Regions from separate parts of the Streptomyces sp. DF42 genome, predicted to be linked through region 2. Evidence: predicted binding sites of a transcription regulator. Region 2 holds the regulator's gene; each other region holds the start of a gene.
What was found. Region 2 encodes HspR, which represses chaperone genes until heat shock. Its sites were predicted from a motif close to TTGAGNNNNNNNNNCTCAA; they were not measured.
Positions count from the first base shown of each region.

Region 1: dnaK (molecular chaperone DnaK) is a predicted target of HspR. The motif match lies at 1,599-1,617, and genes of this name have one in related genera.
Region 3: lon (endopeptidase La) is a predicted target of HspR. The motif match lies at 2,053-2,071, and genes of this name have one in related genera.

Region 1 is NZ_CM177859.1:8,536,229-8,539,501, forward strand. Features, by position in the region: gene ACYUED_RS39275 (vWA domain-containing protein) at 1-1,010, shown strand, start outside; gene ACYUED_RS39280 (OsmC family protein) at 1,069-1,497, shown strand; gene dnaK (molecular chaperone DnaK) at 1,664-3,273, shown strand, end outside.
Region 2 is NZ_CM177859.1:5,210,863-5,214,135, reverse strand. Features, by position in the region: gene ACYUED_RS23880 (sugar ABC transporter substrate-binding protein) at 1-782, opposite strand, end outside; gene ACYUED_RS23875 (heat shock protein transcriptional repressor HspR) at 1,001-1,450, opposite strand; gene dnaJ (molecular chaperone DnaJ) at 1,456-2,634, opposite strand; gene grpE (nucleotide exchange factor GrpE) at 2,668-3,273, opposite strand, start outside.
Region 3 is NZ_CM177859.1:6,505,101-6,508,373, reverse strand. Features, by position in the region: gene lon (endopeptidase La) at 1-2,030, opposite strand, end outside; gene ACYUED_RS30035 (GNAT family N-acetyltransferase) at 2,207-2,863, shown strand; gene ACYUED_RS30030 (rhomboid-like protein) at 3,010-3,273, opposite strand, start outside.

The sequences.
Region 1 (3,273 bases), 3.3 Mb from region 2:
TCTACATCAACCCCCTGCGCCGGTTCGACGACGAGGAATGGCGGTTCATCCTCGCCCACGAGATGCTGCACGCGGCCCTGCGCCACGGCGACCGCTGCGGCACCCGCGACCCCTACCTGTTCAACATCGCCTGCGACTACGTCATCAACGGCTGGCTGTGCGAGATGCAGGTCGGCACCATGCCGGAGGGCCTGCTGCACGACCCCGCGCTCGCAGGTCTCTCCTCCGAGGAGGTCTACGACCGCCTCGCCGGGGACCTGCGCCGGATGCGCCGCCTCGCCACCCTGCGCGGCAAGGGCCTCGGCGACGTGCTCGGCGCCCCGCTGGGCCCGCCCGGTGACTACGTCGACCTCGACGAGTTCTACCGCCGCGGCCTCCGCCAGGGCCTGGACCTGCACCAGCAGCAGGAACGCGGCCTCCTGCCGGGCGGCCTGGTCGAGGAGATCCGCGCGCTCAGTCACCCGCCGCTGCCCTGGGACGCCCAACTGGCCCGCTGGTTCGACGAGTTCGTGCCGAGCCCACAGCCCGTACGGTCGTACGCGCGCCCCTCCCGGCGCCAGTCCTCCACCCCGGACATCCCGCGCGCGGGCCGCTACTTCCCGCCCGAGGAGATCGCCCGCTGCACCTTCGGCGTGGTCCTCGACACCTCGGGCTCGATGGAGCGCACGCTGCTGGGCAAGGCCCTCGGCGCCATCGCCTCCTATGCCGGCGCCCGCGACGTACCGGCCGCCCGCGTCGTCTTCTGCGACGCGGCCCCGCACGACGCGGGCTATGTGCCGGTCACCGAGATCGCCGGCCGGGTCCGGGTCCACGGCCGCGGGGGCACGGCCCTGCAGCCCGGCATCGACCTGCTGCACCGCGCGGACGACTTCCCGCCGGGCGCCCCCGTCCTCGTCATCACGGACGGCTGGTGCGACGTGCTGAGGGTGCGGCGTGAGCACGCGTATCTGATCCCGCAGGGCGCACGCCTGCCGTTCACCGCGCGGGGGCCCGTGTTTCGGGTGCAGTAGGCCGGAGTGTGATCGGATGGGATCCCAAAGGAACACCCAGAATCTGGAAGGATTCACCGTGGCAACCACGCGCTCCGCACACACCGTCTGGGAAGGCAGCCTGATCGAGGGCAGCGGTGTCGTCAGTTTCGACTCCTCCGGTGCCATCGAGGCACAGCCGGTCACGTGGGCCTCGCGCTCCCAGGACGCGGGCGGCAGGACCAGCCCCGAGGAGCTGATCGCCGCCGCGCACTCCAGCTGCTTCTCCATGGCGCTGTCGCACGCCCTGAACGGCGCCGGCACCCCGCCCACCAAGCTCGTCACCTCGGCGGACGTGAACTTCCAGCCGGGTGAGGGCATCACCGGCATCCACCTCACCGTCGAGGGCACGGTCCCCGGTATCGACAACGACGCCTTCGTCGCGGCAGCCGAGGACGCCAAGAAGAACTGCCCGGTAAGCCAGGCCCTGACGGGCACGACGATCACTCTGTCGGCCAAGCTCGCCTGACACCCGTAGGGCCTCTACGGCCTTCGATGCCGCGCCCCGCCGGTCAGGGGGGCGCGGCACCGTCGTTTCCGGGGTACCCGGCGTAGGTGGGGTACGCGGCATTGACAACAGCCCACTCAAGTTTTGTGCTGGAGTCTGGGAAGCGCCCTGGCGGAAGGGGACGGAGATGGCACGTGCGGTCGGGATCGATCTCGGGACGACGAACTCGGTGGTGGCCGTCCTGGAGGGCGGCGAACCCACGGTCGTCGCCAACGCGGAGGGAGCCCGGACCACACCGTCCGTCGTGGCCTTCGCCAAGAACGGGGAGGTACTGGTCGGCGAGGTCGCCAAGCGGCAGGCCGTGACGAACGTCGAGCGGACCGCGCGCTCGGTGAAGCGGCACATGGGCGACGCGCAGTGGCGGTTCCCCGACGAGGGCTCCGTGGACGGGACGCGCTACCGGGCGCAGGAGCTGTCCGCGCGGGTCCTGCAGAAGCTGAAGCGCGACGCGGAGTCCTACCTCGGCGAGGACGTCACGGACGCGGTGATCACCGTACCGGCCTACTTCGACGACTCGCAGCGCCAGGCCACGAAGGAGGCCGGGGAGATCGCGGGTCTGAAGGTCCTGCGGATCATCAACGAGCCCACGGCCGCCGCCCTCGCCTACGGCCTGGACCGGGGCGAGGAGCAGACCGTGCTGGTCTTCGACCTCGGCGGCGGCACCTTCGACGTGTCACTGCTGGAGATCGGGGACGGCGTCATCGAGGTGAAGGCCACCAACGGCGACACCCACCTCGGCGGCGACGACTGGGACCAGCGGATCGTCGAGTCCCTGGTCAAGAAGTTCAGGGGCCAGTACGGCATCGACCTCGGCAAGGACAAGATGGCGCTGCAACGGCTGCGGGAGGGCGCCGAGAAGGCGAAGATCGAACTGTCCAGCTCGTCCGAGACGACGATCAACCTGCCCTACATCACGGCCTCCGCCGAGGGCCCGCTCCACCTCGACGAGAAGATGACCCGCGCCCAGTTCCAGGAGCTCACCGCCGACCTCCTCGACCGCTGCAAGACCCCCTTCCACCAGGCGGTCAAGGACGCCGGCATCAAACTGTCCGCGGTCGACCACGTCATCCTCGTCGGCGGCTCCACCCGGATGCCCGCGGTCACCGACCTGGTCAAGGACCTCACCGGCAAGGACCCGCACAAGGGCGTCAACCCCGACGAGGTCGTGGCCGTCGGCGCGGCCCTGCAGGCCGGTGTCATCCGCGGCGACGTCAAGGACGTCCTGCTGCTCGACGTCACACCGCTGTCCCTGGGCATCGAGACCAAGGGCGGCATCATGACAAAGCTGATCGAGCGCAACACGACGATCCCGACCCGGCGTTCGGAGATCTTCACGACGGCCACCGACAACCAGCCCTCGGTGGGCATCCAGGTCTACCAGGGCGAGCGCGAGATCGCCGCGTACAACAAGAAGCTGGGCGTCTTCGACCTGACCGGGCTGCCGCCGGCCCCGCGCGGGATCCCGCAGATCGAGGTCGCCTTCGACATCGACGCCAACGGCATCATGCACGTGTCGGCCAAGGACCTGGCGACGGGCCGGGAACAGAAGATGACGGTGACCGGCGGTTCCGCCCTCCCCAAGGACGACATCGACCGCATGATGCGGGAGGCCGAGCAGTACGCCGAGGAGGACCGGGGCCGCCGCGAGGCCGCCGAGACCCGCAACCAGGCCGAGCAACTCGTCTACCAGACCGAGAAGTTCATACGGGACAACGAGGAGCGCATCCCCGCGGACAC
Region 2 (3,273 bases):
GGCAGGCTGGTGATGCCGGCGTCCTCCATGGCCTTGACGATGCCGCCGGCCATGCCGTCGTTGGCGGAGTAGACGCCCGCGAGGTTGCCCTTGCCGATCGCCTTGATCGCCTCGGTCATGTTGGACTCGGCGTTCTTCGGGTCCCAGTCCTTGGTGTCGTACGACTTGGCGATCGTCACCTTGCCGTTGAGCTCGGACAGGGCGCCCGCCTTGAACTGCTTGGCGTTCGGGTCGGTGGGCGAACCATTCATCATGACGATCTTGTCGGAGGTGTCGACGCCGCTGCCCAGCGCGTCGAGCAGGGAGCGGGCCTGGACCTCGCCGACGAGTTCGTTGTCGAAGGAGATGTACGCGTCGATGGGGCCCTCGGCCAGCCGGTCGTAGGCGATGACCGGGATACCGGCGTCCTTCGCCTTCTTCACCTCACCGGCGATGGCGTGCGCGTCCACCGCGTCCAGCAGGATGGTGTCGACCCCGTCGTCGATCATCTTCTGCATCTGGGAGGCCTGCTTGTCCGCGTTCTGGCCGGCGTTGGCGTAGTCGACCTTGCCCTGCTTCCTGGTGAGCGAGGCGACCTGCTCCTTGATGATCGGGTAGTCGAAGTCCTCGTACCGGGTGTTGGCCGTCTCCGGCAGCAGCAGCCCGATGGTCACGTCGTCGCCCTTCGTGGGGCTCGCCGACTTGCTGTCCCCCGACACGTTCAGCGCACCGCATGAGGAGAGCGAGAGGGTGGTCGTGGCGACTGCCACGCACAGGGCGATACGACGGGTACGGGTGTTCACTGCGCTTACCTTCCGACACCTTCCGAACCAGGGTGCTTCACGCGGCCCAGGTGAAGGAAGCCAACGCCGTCTTCACACGATCGTCAAGGAATAACCGGGTAATGAGACGTCAACGTTAATGTCAGGCCCCTACGTACCGGTCTGCCACCCGAAGGCCCGACCATGACGAAGGGGCCCGGAATGTCTCCGAGCCCCTGCCACGACCTGACACGAGGACGTCAGTCGGACTGCTGCCGCTTCGGCCGCCACACCACCAACGCGCTGGTCTGCTGCACCTCCTGGTACGGGACCAGATCGCGGCGGTACGACGCGTGCACCGCCGCCTCACGCTGCTGCATCGCCGCCGCCGCGCCCTCGACCGCCGACTGGAGTTCGACGACGCGCTGCTGGAGCGCGGCGACCTGGTTCTCCAGTTCGATGATCCGCTTGATGCCGGCCAGGTTGATGCCCTCGTCCTGCGACAACTGCTGCACGGTGCGCAGCAGTTCGATGTCGCGGGCCGAGTAGCGGCGGCCGCGGCCGGGCGTGCGGTCCGGGGAGACCAGGCCGAGACGGTCGTACTGGCGCAGGGTCTGCGGGTGCAGGCCGGAGAGCTGGGCCGCCACCGAAATGACGTAGACCGGAGTTTCCTCGGTCAGTTCGTACGGGTTGCGTCGACGGCCGTCCATCTCTGTCAAGCTCCCTTCGCGGCCTGGAACAGCTCCGCCCGCGGGTCCTCGCCCGCGGTCGCCTCGCGATACGCCTCCAGCGCGTCACGAGCCTTCCCCGTCAGGTCCACCGGGACACTCACCTCGACGGTGACCAGGAGGTCACCGCGGGTGCCGTCCTTGCGGACCGCGCCCTTGCCCCGGGCGCGCATGGTGCGGCCGTTGGGCGTGCCCGGCGGCAGCTTCAGGGTGACGGGAGGGCCGCCCAGGGTGGGAACCCTGACCTCGCCGCCGAGGGCCGCCTCCGTGAACGTCACCGGGACGGTGACGGTGAGGTTGTCGTCCCTGCGGCCGAACACCGGGTGCGCGTCGACGTGCACGGTGACGTACAGGTCGCCCGCCGGGCCGCCCCGTTCGCCCGGTGCGCCCTTGCCGCGCAGGCGGATGCGCTGGCCGTCCGACACTCCGGCCGGGATGCGGACCTGCATGGTCCGCGACGACTTGGCGCGGCCGCTGCCCTTGCAGACCTCGCAGGGGTTCTCCGCGATCAGGCCGCGGCCCTTGCAGTCCGGGCACGGGTCGGTCAGCGAGAAGCCGCCGCCGGAGCCCCGCGCCACCTGGCCGGTGCCGACGCACGTCGGGCACACCCGGGGGTTGCCGTTCGCGTCGCCGGTGCCGGAGCAGGCCTTGCAGGGTGACTGCGAGGACATGCGCAGCGGGACCGTCGCCCCCTCGATCGCCTCGGTGAAGCTGAGGCTGACCTCGGTGTCGATGTCCTGTCCGCGCCTGGGCTGCACCCGCGTGGTGCCGGAGCTGCCGCGGTTGAACAGGCCCCCGAAGACGTCACCGATTCCGCCGCCGAAGCCTCCGGAGCTTCCGCCGCCCTGGGGGGTGCCTCCGAAGAGGTCGCCCAGGTCGAAGTTGAAGGAGCCGCCCGCGCCGCCCGGCCCCGGGCGGTAGCCGCCGTTGCCGAAGAGGGTGCGGGCCTCGTCGTACTCCTTGCGCTTCTTGGGGTCGCCGAGGATGTCGTTGGCCTCGGAGATCTCCTTGAAGCGCTCCTCGGCCTTGGCGTTGCCCTTGTTGGCGTCCGGGTGGAACTCGCGGGCGAGCTTCCGGTACGCCTTCTTGATCTCGGCCTCGGTGGCGTCCTTGGGGACGCCGAGGACCTTGTAGTAGTCCTTCTCGATGAAGTCCTTGGTGCTCATCCTCGACGCCCCTCCTTTCTCATCGGTTCAAGCTCAGCCCTCGTCCGGGCCACCGCTCTCCTTGTCGTCGGCCGCCTCGCCGGACTCCGAGGAGTCCGCCTTGACGGTCTGCGCCCCCGGCTGGGGTTCGGCCACGGCCACCCGCGCGGGGCGGATGGTGCGCTCGCCGATGCGATACCCGGGCTGCAGGATCGCCACGCAGGTCGTCTCGGTGACGTCCGGCGCGTACGAGTGCATGAGGGCCTCGTGGATCGTCGGGTCGAAGGGCTCGCCCTCCTTGCCGAACGCCTGCAGTCCCATCTTCGCCGCGACGGTCTCCAGCGACTCCGCGACGGACTTGAATCCGCCGACGAGCTCGCCGTGTTCCCGCGCGCGGCCGATGTCGTCGACCACGGGCAGGAGCTCGGTCAGGAGGTTCGCGATGGCGATCTCCTTGACCGTGATCCGGTCCCGCTCGACCCGGCGGCGGTAGTTCTGGAACTCGGCCTGGAGCCGCTGGAGGTCCGCGGTGCGCTCTTCGAGCGCCTTGCGCACCTGGTCCAGCTGGGCCGTCAGGCCGGCGATCTGTGCTGCGTCCCCGGCCGGGGCCGCCCCCTCCCCCGTGGAGGAGGAGGCGGCCTGCGGCTCGGCGTCGTCGGG
Region 3 (3,273 bases), 1.3 Mb from region 2:
AGGTCGGCCACCGGCAGTTCGAGTCCGGCGCCGTGGCTGCGCAGGAAGCTCAGCGCGATCTGCGCCGACTCCTTCATCACGTCACCGAGCTGACCGGTGAGGGTCAGGCCCGCCGCGCCCGTCTCCGGGTCGGCCAGGGACGCCTCCACGAACAGGACGTCTCCGCCCGCGCCGGTGACCGCCAGGCCGGTGGCGACACCGGGCACCGCGGTACGGCGCTCCGCCGGGTCCTGGGCGGACTCCGGGACATGATGGGGGCGTCCGATCAGGGCACGCAGGTCACCGTCCGTGATGGTGAACGGCAGCTCGCGCGCGCCCAGCTCGTGCTCGGCCGCGACCTTGCGCAGCAGCCTGGCGATGGACCGCTCCAGGGTGCGGACGCCCGCCTCGCGTGTGTACTCGCCGGCGAGCTTGCGCAGGGCGCTCTCGTCGAGAGTCACCTCGTCCGTGTCCAGGCCCGCCCGCTCCAGCTGGCGCGGGAGCAGGTGGTCGCGGGCGATGACGACCTTCTCGTCCTCGGTGTACCCGTCGAGGCGGACCAGCTCCATACGGTCGAGCAGGGCCTCCGGGATGGCCTCCAGGACGTTCGCCGTCGCGAGGAAGACGACGTCGCTGAGGTCGAGTTCGACCTCCAGGTAGTGGTCGCGGAAGGTGTGGTTCTGCGCCGGGTCCAGGACCTCCAGCAGTGCCGCCGCGGGGTCGCCGCGGAAGTCCGAGCCGACCTTGTCGATCTCGTCGAGCAGGACGACCGGGTTCATCGAACCGGCTTCCTTGATGGCGCGGACGACCCGGCCGGGCAGGGCACCTACGTAGGTACGGCGGTGGCCGCGGATCTCGGCCTCGTCGCGCACACCGCCGAGGGCGACGCGGACGAACTTGCGGCCCATCGCGTGTGCCACCGACTCGCCGAGCGACGTCTTGCCGACGCCGGGCGGGCCGACGAGGGCCAGGACGGCACCGCCGCGCCGGCCGCCGATGACGCCGAGGCCGCGGTCGCTGCGGCGCTTGCGCACCGCCAGGTACTCGGTGATCCGCTCCTTCACGTCCTCCAGGCCCGCGTGCTCGGCGTCGAGGATCGCCTTGGCGCCCTGGATGTCGTACGCGTCCTCGGTCCGCGTGTTCCACGGGAGTTCGAGGACGGTGTCCAGCCAGGTGCGGATCCAGGAGCCCTCGGGGGACTGGTCGCTGGACCGCTCCAGCTTGTCGACCTCCTTCAGCGCCGCTTCCCGCACGTGCTCCGGGAGGTCGGCGGCCTCCACACGGGCGCGGTAGTCGTCGGACTCCTCGCCGTCCTGTTCGCCGTTCAGCTCGCGCAGTTCCTTGCGGACGGCTTCCAGCTGGCGCCGGAGCAGGAACTCCCGCTGCTGCTTGTCGACGCCTTCCTGGACGTCCTTGGCGATGGTCTCGGCGACGTCCTGCTCGGCGAGGTGGTCGCGCAGCTGCTGGGTGGCGAGCTTGAGACGGGCGATCGGGTCGGCGGTCTCCAGCAGTTCGATCTTCTGGTCGGTGGTCAGGAAGGGCGAGTATCCGGAGTTGTCGGCGAGCTGGGACACGTCGTCGATGGCCTGGACGCGGTCCACGACCTGCCAGGCGGCGCGCTTGCGCAGCCAGGCGGTGGCGAGGGCCTTGTACTCCTTGACCAGTTCGGTGACGTGGCCGGGCAGCGGCTCGGGCACGCTCTCGTCGATCCTCGTCCCCTCGACCCACAGCGCCGCGCCCGGGCCGGTGGTGCCGGCGCCGATCTTCACACGGCCGCGGCCGCGGATCAGGGCGCCCGGGTCACCGTCGGCCAGCCGGCCGACCTGCTCGACGGTGCCGAGCACGCCGGTGCCCGGGTATGCGCCGTCGACGCGTGGCACCAGCAGGACCTTCGGCTTGCCCGGTTCGGACCGGGCGGCGGCCTGGGCGGCCTCCACCGCGGCGCGTACATCGGGGTCGTTCAGGTCCAGCGGCACCACCATGCCGGGCAGCACGACCTCGTCGTCGAGTGGCAGCACGGGCAGGGTGAGCGGTGTGGACGTCGAAGCCATGATCTACCCTCCGGCAGTCAAGTTGAGTTATGCCGACTCAATGCACGGGACCCCATGAATGTTCCCGAGGCCGTGTTCGCCGTGAGCGATCACCTCTGTCGATGGAGCGTGAGCTGCGCATATCTTCGGTTCAGTAATAGTCGAAGGCAGAGTGCAGTCATTACAGGGGTGGTGTCGTGGACGAGGTCGTACGGGCATGGGTGCACGGGTGGGTCGTCTCGCGCCGGGCCGCTCCCCCGATGGAGGAACCGTGGGGCTGGACGGTCGACGTGGGGCTGGTGGACCAGGTCTCGCGCCATGTCTTCGGCGCGACGAACGACGACGTCGACGAGGACACCGTGCGGAAGGTGGCCGGTGCGGTGACCGGGGCCGGTGTCTGGCTGAAGGTGTTCCGGGATCCGTCGGCGGCGCGGGATTGGGTGGGCGCGGGCTGGTGGGTGGATCCGGAGCCGGGGCATCTGATGACGATCGCGCTGACGGAAGCCGAGGAGACGGAGGTTCCTTACGGCCACCGGTTGCGGTGCTGGACGCGGGGCGGTGTCACCACGGTGCTGGTCGCGGCGCCGGACGGGTCGCTCGCGGCCCGAGGGCAGATCGCGACGAACGGCGCGACGGCGGTCGCCGACCGGATGGAGACCGCGCCGGCACATCGGCGACGGGGGCTCGCGAGCGTGGTCATGCGGACCTTGCAGCGCGCGGCGGCCGAGCAGGGCGCCGAGACGGGTGTGCTGGCGGGGACTCCGGCGGGGCGGGCGCTGTACGAGGCGCTGGGCTGGCGCACCGTGGCCCCGCTGACGAGCGCGAAGTTCGTGGGCCCGGCGGGCCGGCCCTGAACGGGGCATGTCTGCCGCGAAGGGCCCGACGCCACGAACTCGCAACGCCGTTCACAGGGACGGCATTGCGAGTTCGCGAGCTCGTTCACAGGTCGCGACTCCCGGGAACCCCAGGACTCCCACGAACCCCGGGACTACCAGGGCCGCTAACGGGCCGCGCCGGGTCCCGCCCGATGCCAGCGCCTGATCACCGGCCAGATCGCGATGCCGATCGCCAGCGCGATCAGGTGCCCCCAGTTGGTCATCGGGTCCGTGAACTCGATCAGGTCCTCGACCAGCATTCCGCCGAACAGCGCCAGCAACGGCCAGCGCAGCCACGGTGTGAGCAGTCCGGCCAGGGCGCCGACGCCCGCCGCCACGCCGAAGCTGATGCCGTAGTCCAGGCGGTGCAGGGAGCTGTCGGGGAGATG